Regions from separate parts of the Sediminibacillus sp. JSM 1682029 genome, predicted to be linked through region 2. Evidence: riboswitches for the same ligand, from Rfam matches in the RefSeq annotation. Region 2 holds a riboswitch; each other region holds the start of a gene.
What was found. Region 2 has a riboswitch for S-adenosylmethionine ahead of metX (homoserine O-acetyltransferase MetX). Riboswitches for the same ligand answer to the same signal wherever they lie in the genome.
Positions count from the first base shown of each region.

Region 1 (3,277 bases), on a different contig from region 2:
AGGAATAGAATAGAGAAACGTATTCTTCTATTGACTGATAGGTTTCCAAACAGTGATGAAGACGAAAAATTAGAGGGGGCAGGTTCGATATTCTTGAGAATTGTAGGTTGCGAATCAACAGCGTAAAAGAAAGACGGAATTCTCGTCAGAGGAGAAACCAACTTCATTCAACGGAGGCAAGGTACATAGACTCCTGCGGGATGAGCGCGAGCTGAAGATCCACTTGGCAAAGCAGTATTCTTTGCCAAGTTAGCTGAAGCCGTGCCCGCGGAAAGTGAAGTACCTTGCCGGAGTGATTGTCCCGGCCTCCTTTTTATTTCTCTACTTATCAAACAGATTCAAAGCAGCTATCCGGTCGGCGGCTTCCTCTAAACGTTCTTCCCTGTCCAGTAGACCGACACGTATATAGCCTTCGCCGCTTTTTCCGAACCCGTTTCCCGGTGCCACAGCAACATGGGCTTTTTCCAATAATAAATCGGCAAATGATTCAGAAGTAAAGCCAACCGGAACCGGCAGCCATGCAAAGAAGGTCCCTTTCGGCTTTTCTACCTTCCAGCCGATTTGATTTAATCGTCCCATAAATCGATCTCTTCTATTTTGATAGGTTTGCACCAGTTCGGCAACTGCAGTCTGATCGCCAGTCAACGCTTTGGCAGCAGCATGCTGGATTCCACCGAACAAACTGACATACATGTGATCCTGCAACAGGTTGATACTTTCGATTACCGAAGGGTTTCCGACTGCAAAAGCCACTCTCCAACCTGCCATATTATAAGTTTTGGAAAGCGTATAAATCTCCACACCAACTTCCTTGGAACCCTCGGATTGAAGAAAGCTTTGCGGTTTCTCGCCATCAAAGCCAAGTGCCCCGTAAGCAAAATCGTGGACGACACACACGTTATGTCTATTTGCCATTGCAATCGTTTCATCAAAGAACGACTTGTCGGCGACAGCAGAAGTCGGGTTATTAGGATAATTCAAAAACAGCAGTTTGGCTCTCTCCCAAATTTCCGTATCTATCGATTGATAATCTGGAAGAAATGCATTGCTTTTCACCAATGGCATTAAATGTGTTTCCGCATTCGCCAGAGCGATTCCGGACATGTAATCCGGGTAGCCTGGATCAGGGAGCAATGCGAGATCCCCTGGATTAAGCAAGCATTGACTTAATTCCACCAGTCCTGTTTTTGCACCGAATAAGACAGCGACCTCCGATTCTGGATCAAGGTTCACTTGGTATTCTCGTTTATAAAATTCTGCCGCTGCCTGCTTTAAAAACGAAAAGCCACGAAATGGCGAATATTTATGATAAGCCGGATTTTCCGTTGCTGCCTGCAATTCCTTTACAATGGCATCAGGTGTCGGCAAATCCGGGTTCCCCTGTCCCAAATTGATTACATCGTGCCCTTTGTCAACCAAGCCTTTCACCTTTGTCACCAGATTGGCAAAGAACTGGTCGGGCAGTCTGTTCAGTAAGTCTGATTGCTCAAAATTTTTCACAGTGTGTCACGCTCCCGATAGATCGATAAAATTATAGTATCTAATCATAGCTACTAACTTGGAATTTGTAAAGCCGTCCATCCAGTTAGTTTCTTGACAGAAAATATTCATGGTGGGATAATGCAAGCAATTATAGTGAATCTTAAACTCTTATCAAGAGAAGGTGGAGGGAATGGCCCTGCGAAGCCCGGCAACCGGTGAACAGACTCACACGGTGCTAAATCCTGCAGCAATTCTGCAAGATAAGAGGAAGAGCCGACACGCAACCTCTTCCTTTGGTGGAAGGGGTTTTTTTACGGAAATGCATGGATGTTATTTTACTAGAAAACGAGGTGCTTACATTGAGTTCAATCCAAGTTCAAGGCGCTCCTGCCATCTATCATTGCTATCAAGGGGTACTGGAATTACTTCCTGAAAAAATCGCGGAACAGCGATTTTCTCTCGGGCTGCTGCTGCATGGCGAAAAATCGTGGGAAGCAGCGAAGCGTCACTTTGTCGATCCCGGAGTACCGATGACTTACATATCCTATCAAAATGATTGTACACATGAAGAAGCGGATCGAATTGGCAAGACAGCGCTTGAAGAGAGTTCCGAGTTCATTATCGGAATAGGCGGGGGTAAGATTTTGGATTTGGCAAAAGCGGCCGGAAGCCGAACAGGACTGCCGGTGATCTTGATTCCGACCTTGGCATCGAACTGCGCAGCCTGGACACCGCTTAGTGTATTTTATGACTTGGAGGGGAACTTCGAGGAGTACACCGTTTTTCCCCGAAGCACCTGGCTGGTGCTTGTCGAGCCGAACATACTGATCGAGTCGCCGTCATCCTTTTTGCGGGCGGGCATAGGGGATACTATCGCCAAATGGTATGAGGCAGATGTACTGACACGTGATCTTCCGACAAAGGAGGTTCCATTGGAAATCGCGTTGCAGGCTGCCCGTCTTTGTCGGGATACTTTGCTTAGAGAAGGTAGAGAAGCACTGAAGGCACTCGAGGCAGGTACAATCACTGATTCATTTAAACGGACTGTTGAAACAATCATTATGGCTGGAGGAATGGTGGGAGGCTTCGGTGACCAATACGGCCGCATCTCCGGGGCTCATTCCATCCACAATGGATTGACCCATTTGCCGGAAACCCACTCGATTCTTCACGGTGACAAAGTTGCCTATGGTATCCTGGTTCAATTAGCGTTAGAAGGACGACCGGAGGAAATCAAAAGACTCCTTCCGCATTATCGGGAGCTGGGATTGCCAGTCAGCTTGTCCGATTTAGGGATCGATCCGGAACGGAAGAATGCAGTAGAAACGATTGCCGCTGCTGCTACAGCCCCGGGAGAGTCGATTCATTTCATGCATATAACGGACGCGCAACAGGTGACAGCCGGCATTCAACAGCTGGAAGAGTGGCTGGTGAATGCGACTCCGTATTCATAATAAGAAAGGGGACCCAATCATGAAGCAGACCTATGCACTAATCCAAATGGATATCGCTTTCGGTGATCCGCAAACCAATTTCCGGCATGCGGAAAAACTGATTAGGGAAGCGGTGGAAAAAAGCGCGCCGGATACCATCCTGCTCCCCGAGCTTTGGACAACCGGGTATGACCTGACACGGCTCGATGAAATAGCGGATGAAGGCGCCAATGTGACGATTGCATTTCTGAGCAGATTGGCAAAGGAACTGGACATTAATATGATAGCAGGCTCGGTAGCCAACAGGGTCGGGGAAGCAACAAGCAATACCTTGATAGTTGTTGCCCGCACCGGAAATGTTA
Region 1 covers NZ_JBEWYY010000013.1:58,221-61,497, forward strand. Annotated here, with positions in the region: gene ABVF09_RS17475 (pyridoxal phosphate-dependent aminotransferase) at 322-1,500, opposite strand; SAM riboswitch class I at 1,648-1,749, shown strand; gene ABVF09_RS17480 (iron-containing alcohol dehydrogenase family protein) at 1,842-2,936, shown strand; gene ABVF09_RS17485 (carbon-nitrogen family hydrolase) at 2,956-3,277, shown strand, end outside.
Region 1: linked by a shared signal. The riboswitch ahead of ABVF09_RS17480 (iron-containing alcohol dehydrogenase family protein) and the one ahead of metX (homoserine O-acetyltransferase MetX) in region 2 are both predicted to bind S-adenosylmethionine.

Region 2 (3,277 bases):
GTTGCCCAATCGAGAATAAATATTTCCAGGTTCATCCAGAGCGAACAAGCGCTCTGCGTGTTCTGTATCGTGAAACACATAAGAAGTAGTTTGATAAATCGGGACAGCACGCGACCCTGTTGTCGGATCCGGTGATTGGCCGCCATGAAGTGATAACGTTTCTAAATCGTAAGTATTTGCCATGTTTCTTTTCCTCCCGTAACTCTTTTTTTCAATCAAAATAAAAAGTCCTCTTCCTAAGAAGAGGACTGTTCATACAATCTCTCCTCTTATCTGTCAGGATCTCTCCTGCAGGAATTAGCACCTTTCAAGTCAATTCGACTTGAAGGTTGCCGGGCTTCATCGGGCCAGTCCCTCAGCCTCTCTGGATAAGAGTGCTTATTAAATTGTCTTCATTAGCTTATCAAGCTTCCAATTCTGATTTGATGATGCTTCCCCACTTTTCAAATTCGACCAGAAAACCGTCATGCCCGAAACTGGTATCGATCAATGTGTAATCCGCTTCTATTCCGATGTGCTTCAACTGGCCGATAAACTGTTCCAGCGAACCAGGAGGGAATAGCAAATCTCCGCTGTAGCCCAGCGCTGTTACCGGTGCTTCGATCCGGGAAGCAGCTTTCTGCCACCCACCACGTCCGCGTCCGATATCATGGGTATCCATCGCCTTCAACAAATACAGATAACTGTTGGCATCGAAACGCTTGGTCAGCTTTTTCCCCTGGTAATCAAGGTAGGATTCGATTTCATAGGCAATTTCATCGTGGAAGTTGCCGGCAGGTGCGCGCTGTTTCCTGGAAAAACGTTCATTGAACAAATCTCCCGACCGGTATGTGATCATGCCCACCATACGTGCCAGACTCAATCCGCTTTCCGGTATGGTCTCTTCCGTATAATTGCCGTTGTTCCAATTCGGGTCATGCAGGATGGCAAGTCTTGCGATATTGTTGAATGCAATCGCATAGTCGGTCAAGTAAGGCGTGACAGCCAAGGGAATCAAACGATCCATTTTACCGGGATACATCACTCCCCACTCCAACACCTGCATTCCGCCGAGCGAACCGCCAATAACAGCAGCTAAATGGTTGATACCCAGTTTTTCCAGTGCCAGATGCTGGGCACGGACCATATCACGGACCGTTATAAACGGAAATTTGGCCTGGTAGGGTTCTCCCGTCTTGGGATCTATACTAAGCGGTCCGGTCGAACCATTACAGCCGCCTAATACGTTGAACGATATAATTTGGAATCGATCGCTATCGATAAAACCTCCAGGGGTGATCATTTCTGCCCAATAGCCAGGCATATCCTGATCGCCCGCTGCATGCTGGCTTCCTGTCAATGCATGACAGACAAGGATTGCCGGTGCTTCGGCCAACCCAACCCGTTCGTAGGCAAGCTCAACCTCCTGGATCACGGTACCGGATTCCAACTCGAGCTCTCCTATGTTGACTGTACCGGTCTTCCTCTCGACAGCTGTTTTCACTTCCATACGACGGATCCACCACCTTTCTTGTTTTCAATTAATTCGATTATTTCTCAATCCATCTATCACTTTTCCAGTTGTCTTTCCCCCTGTTCACTGTCCAGGAAGACATAAAAAATGCCTCTCCAGAAGATAGAGAGGCATTGGTTATCAATTCACTCCTTATCTTCCAAGCTTTCGCTCAGCAGGAATTAGCACCTTTTTAAGCCGTGGCTTAAAGGTTGCCGGGTTTCATCGGGCCAGTCCCTCCACCTCTCTGGATAAGTATTCGCAATATTCCGTTTTGATTTAACCAGAATTGTAGCATGTAGAAGAAGACCTGTCAACAGGTTTTCTGCCTATTTCATTTTTTAAAATCATTATCAAGAAAAAATAAGAATAATCCGTTTATCCGTTGTGACTTGCGGGAAGAGGTTAACTGTCGCGAAAGGACGGGCCCGTCAGCGATATCGAAGTCAGACGAAAACAGACAAATTACTTAAAAAGGTGGTTTTTCACTTGTTTTTTCACAGAAAAGAACTTCAGTATCATGCAAAACCAGAAAAGTCCGACCCACTCTTCGCCAAGCAGCTGCAAGAAATTTTAGGTGGACAATTCGGTGAGATGTCTGTAGCGATGCAGTATTTATTCCAAGGTTTCAATACGCGCGGAAATGAAAAGTATAAAGACTTGATCATGGATACTGGCGCAGAAGAACTCGGCCACGTAGAAATGATCGCCACTATGGTTGCACGTTTACTGGATGGAGCGCCAATCAATGAACAGGAAAAAGCGGCCGAAGACCCTGTGATCGGCGCAATCATGGGTGGCATGAATCCGCATCACGCAATTGTTTCCGGACTCGGAGCCACTCCGGAAAACAGTGCAGGCGTGCCATGGAGTGCAGGATATATCATCGCCAGCGGCAACTTGATGGCAGACATGCGCGCAAACCTGAACGCAGAGTCGCAAGGAAGATTGCAGGTTGCCCGTCTATATGAATTGACGGAAGATCGCGGTGTCAAAGACATGCTTTCCTTCCTGCTGGCCAGAGATACCATGCATCAAAACCAATGGATGGCAGCCCTGCAGGAATTAGAAGAAAAAGAAGGCGGCAAAATCACTCCTACCACAGTGCCGGCTGAATGGGAAGCATTGGATTTCTCTCATAAACTGTACAACTTTTCTGAAGGCGAGGATAGTGCACGCGGTATTTGGGCTTCTGGCAATGCGCCCGATGGCCATGACTTCCAATATGAAAGCGAACCGGTAGGCTTTGGAGGAAAACCAGAACTGAAACCAGCTCCTCCTTATGTACATGCAACACCTCCCCTTGATAAATAAACAAGTGAAACAGACCTGTGCACGCGTCTCGGTGCACAGGTCTATTTTTTTAGATTTGTTTGTAGCTATGCTTTATCCCCTGGGGTTTGATTACAAGCTGAAAGATCACTTTTTTCATTGTTTTTTTCCGCTGATCCAGGGAAGTACATACCGTGATACACTTTTCCTGGAGGGCAGTCATGGTTTACTTGCAAGAATTAGAAGAAAAAATCGAAGCATTGCGGGTTAAAATGTATGAAGCATACAATAAAAATCCGAGTGGACAAGAAGTACTCCAAATATCCCAAACATTGGACAAGGCCATCAACCAGCTGGAACAACAAAAACGACAGCAATAATCCAGTTGCCTTTTGACTGCCAGTTCAATTGGTTGTATTTTTCCTCTTGCATTCGAAAATTTATTATCGTATAATAGTCGTTGTCAGTCGGAACTGAATATGAGAACCGACAACCTATTATATTGCGCTCGTA
Region 2 covers NZ_JBEWYY010000007.1:198,492-201,768, forward strand. Annotated here, with positions in the region: gene ABVF09_RS13510 (PLP-dependent aspartate aminotransferase family protein) at 1-183, opposite strand, end outside; SAM riboswitch class I at 267-375, opposite strand; gene metX (homoserine O-acetyltransferase MetX) at 404-1,489, opposite strand; SAM riboswitch class I at 1,643-1,750, opposite strand; gene ABVF09_RS13520 (manganese catalase) at 1,982-2,806, shown strand; gene ABVF09_RS13525 (Spo0E family sporulation regulatory protein-aspartic acid phosphatase) at 2,986-3,144, shown strand; tRNA gene ABVF09_RS13530 (tRNA-Arg) at 3,269-3,277, shown strand, end outside.

Region 3 (3,277 bases), on a different contig from region 2:
CCTGGCCGTCATTTGCCAGTAAAGCCTCTGCAGCGAGTGTGTCCTGTGTATAAACGACATCGATTTCTTCCTCTATTGCTGCCACATTCGCCACTGGCGTCTCACCTAGAATTGGCTCATTTCCATTGTGGACCGGAATGACTTTAAATCCGAGATTTTGCAACTTCGCAGCTGTTCGATACACCGGCAAATTTTCATCCGGCTCTAATCCAAGAACGGCTATCGTTTTTTGCCGGAGCCCGTTTGTCCGGTCGAATGGTGAGTGAAGCGCCCATTGTACTGCCTTTTCATTTGTGGCAGTAATGGTGGGCTTTGTACCGGTAGCTTGTGCGATTGCCTGATCGAGATCCTGAATCAAGTCCTCTGCGGTTTCAATACCGATCGAAAGACGAATCAATTCTTCCGTAACACCACTTTCCTTCAATCCATCTGCATCAAGCTGCTGGTGGGTGGTGGAAGCGGGATGGATGATCAGTGATTTGGCATCCCCGACATTGGCTACATGCGACCAAAGGGTGATGTTGTCGATCAACTGCCGTCCTGCATCGCGTCCGCCTTTGATACCGAAAGTAATAATGGAACCTGCCTTTCCGTTCAAGTATTTTTCTGCAAGTTGGTGGGAAGGATGGTTTTCCAATCCTGGATATGCAACCCATTCCACTGCTGGATGGTCGCTTAGGTAACCGGCGACCTGCTGGGCGTTTTGGTTATGCTTTTCTACACGCAGATGCAATGTTTCCAGACCCTGCAACAGCAAAAATGCGTTCTGCGGGCTCAGGCAGGCGCCGATGTCGCGCAACAGCTGTACGCGTAGCTTCGTAGCAAAGGCTGCCGGTGCAGTGTCGATGGCATACCTGATGCCGTGATAGCTTTCATCAGGCTGGATGAATTCAGGGAATTTTTCATTGTTCCAATCAAAACGTCCGCCATCGACGACTACCCCTCCGATTGTCGTACCGTGCCCGCCGATCCACTTGGTAGCAGAGTGGACAACGATGTCCGCTCCCCAGGTAATCGGTTTGGTTACATACGGAGTGGCAAATGTATTATCGATAATCAACGGGATATCGTGTTCATGTGCAATCGCAGCGATTGTTTCCACGTCAAACACATTCAGGCTTGGATTGGTGATGATTTCGCCAAAGACCGCTTTGGTTTTGTCGGTGATAGCTGCACGGACGTTTTCCGGATCCGAAGCATCCACAAAGGTGACATTGATTCCGTAGCGAGGCAGTGTTTTGACAAACAGGTTATAAGTGCCGCCGTAAAGATTGCTGTCGGCTACGATTTCATCGCCGCTCCCTGCCAAGTTCAGAATCGACAGAGTAATGGCAGCCATGCCGGAAGAGGTGGCAACTGCCGCTACGCCGTCTTCCAACAGAGCGATCCGTTGTTCAAAAGCATCCACAGTCGGATTCATGATGCGCGAATAAATATTGCCAGGTTCAGCCAGGGCAAAAAGATTCTGGGCGTGCTCGGTATCACGGAATACATAGGATGTCGTTTGATAAATCGGGACTGCCCTGGAACCTGTCGCCGGATCTGGTGTCTGTCCTCCGTGAAGAAGTTGTGTTTCGGTGCCTAGCAAATGGAATGGGTTTGTCATGTTAATTCCTCCTAAGCGGGATAATTCTAGGGAAAAATAGTACCTAAGGCCGTGAAAAGCAGGTAACAAGATTGTTGTGTTGGAAGAGGGGGAATAGAAAAGCCCTCTTCCTAAGAAGAGGGCGTGTAGTCGGAGTCCTCCTCTTATCTTTCAGATCATGGACCTGTAGGAATTGGCACCTTTTCAAGCATTGTCGCTTGAAGGTTGCCGGGCATCATCGGGCCTAGTCCCTCCGCCGCTCTGGATAAGAGTCTTGTTATTCAATATGTTTGAAATTTCAATCTTTGAAAGAATTATAAATCACTCTGTCAATCCAGTCAACCCTTAAAGAAAAAATTTGAAAAAAGAAGGGGACAGTCCCCGCCGGAGGGACTGTCCCCCATTGCTCTACCAGGATAAAGAATTTACTTGGTATACAGTTGATTGACTTCTTCGATTTCGAGTTGGTGGGTGCCTTTTCCGAATGTATCTGTTTGGTCACTGGATTCTTCTTGCCAAATGTTTTCAGTATGTAGTTGGACATCGGCCTTATCCGGATTGGTCAGATACACCTCATCCACCTCGGTTAACGACCAATTACTTTTGATAGCTGCCAGGTTCAGGCGCGCTTCATCCAGCCAGGAGCGGACCTCGGTTTCCATGTTTCCCGGAATCGACACCGTTGCAGTAAACCGGCTGTCATCATATCCGAATTGGCTCGTGGGTGCTTCAAGCATTTCCACATACAAGGTGTCACCGACCTGGTGAAAAGAGGCGACTTCCTCTGGCTTGATGTCTTTTTTACTTGCCGTACTAGAGTGGAAGGTGCCGAATATATGAATAGCGCCTGTGTTGTTTGTCTCCAGCCTTGTTCCCTCCGCGGACTCCAAGACAATTTTTTTCACCTTGTCACCGATATTTTTTTCGATTGGCGGCAAGGTTGCTTCCACCTCCTCAGCTTGGACAGTGGTTTTAATCTTATCCAGCAATCCAGTAGTGGCCCCGATAAAAAGGATGAGCGCAACACCCCCTAAGAAAGTGATGAATACGATGGATAAAATGTCATATTTCACCACAGGTTGTTCTTGCCGGGACATGTAGACGTAAAGGATGATTTCCACTCCTAAAACAATCAGGATCAATGGAAACCAGGCCAATAAAACCGTTGTTGCATCCCAATCGAAAAATTGAGAGAGCATGATGACCGTACCTAGTAAAATGAGGGCTGCCCCCATGGAGACAGATCCTACCCGCCATTTCTTCATTGATTGTTTCCTCCTTTATCCGGTTTCGCCCCGATGATCAAACGAATTCCCCCAGCTATCAAAAGCAAACAGACAAGCGATACTTGAAAATACTGGCGGTAATAATACCAAAGATCGATTTGAAACGCTGCACGCACTTGTTCAGCTATGACTGGAAGCAAAATGGAATCGGCAATATAGAAAATCCCAAGCAGTAAAAGGGCGATGCCCAGCCATTTTTGATGGTTTGCCAAATACTTTACAATCGGCACGTCCTGAACTTCTCCCTGTTCGGCCTTGCTGGAATGCTGCAAGGCGTCGAAAAAGCTGAAAAACCAGATGATCGGAATCAAAAACAAGAAGATGGAAAGGTGCAGAACGTCCAGCACATAGATGGCTAGCAGAAAGGCAGCCATTAATTGCAGCCCTCTTCGCTGCAACCCTAAAT
Region 3 covers NZ_JBEWYY010000003.1:357,889-361,165, forward strand. Annotated here, with positions in the region: gene ABVF09_RS07965 (PLP-dependent aspartate aminotransferase family protein) at 1-1,606, opposite strand, end outside; SAM riboswitch class I at 1,747-1,857, opposite strand; gene ABVF09_RS07970 (hypothetical protein) at 2,011-2,850, opposite strand; gene ABVF09_RS07975 (hypothetical protein) at 2,847-3,277, opposite strand, start outside.
Region 3: linked by a shared signal. The riboswitch ahead of ABVF09_RS07965 (PLP-dependent aspartate aminotransferase family protein) and the one ahead of metX (homoserine O-acetyltransferase MetX) in region 2 are both predicted to bind S-adenosylmethionine.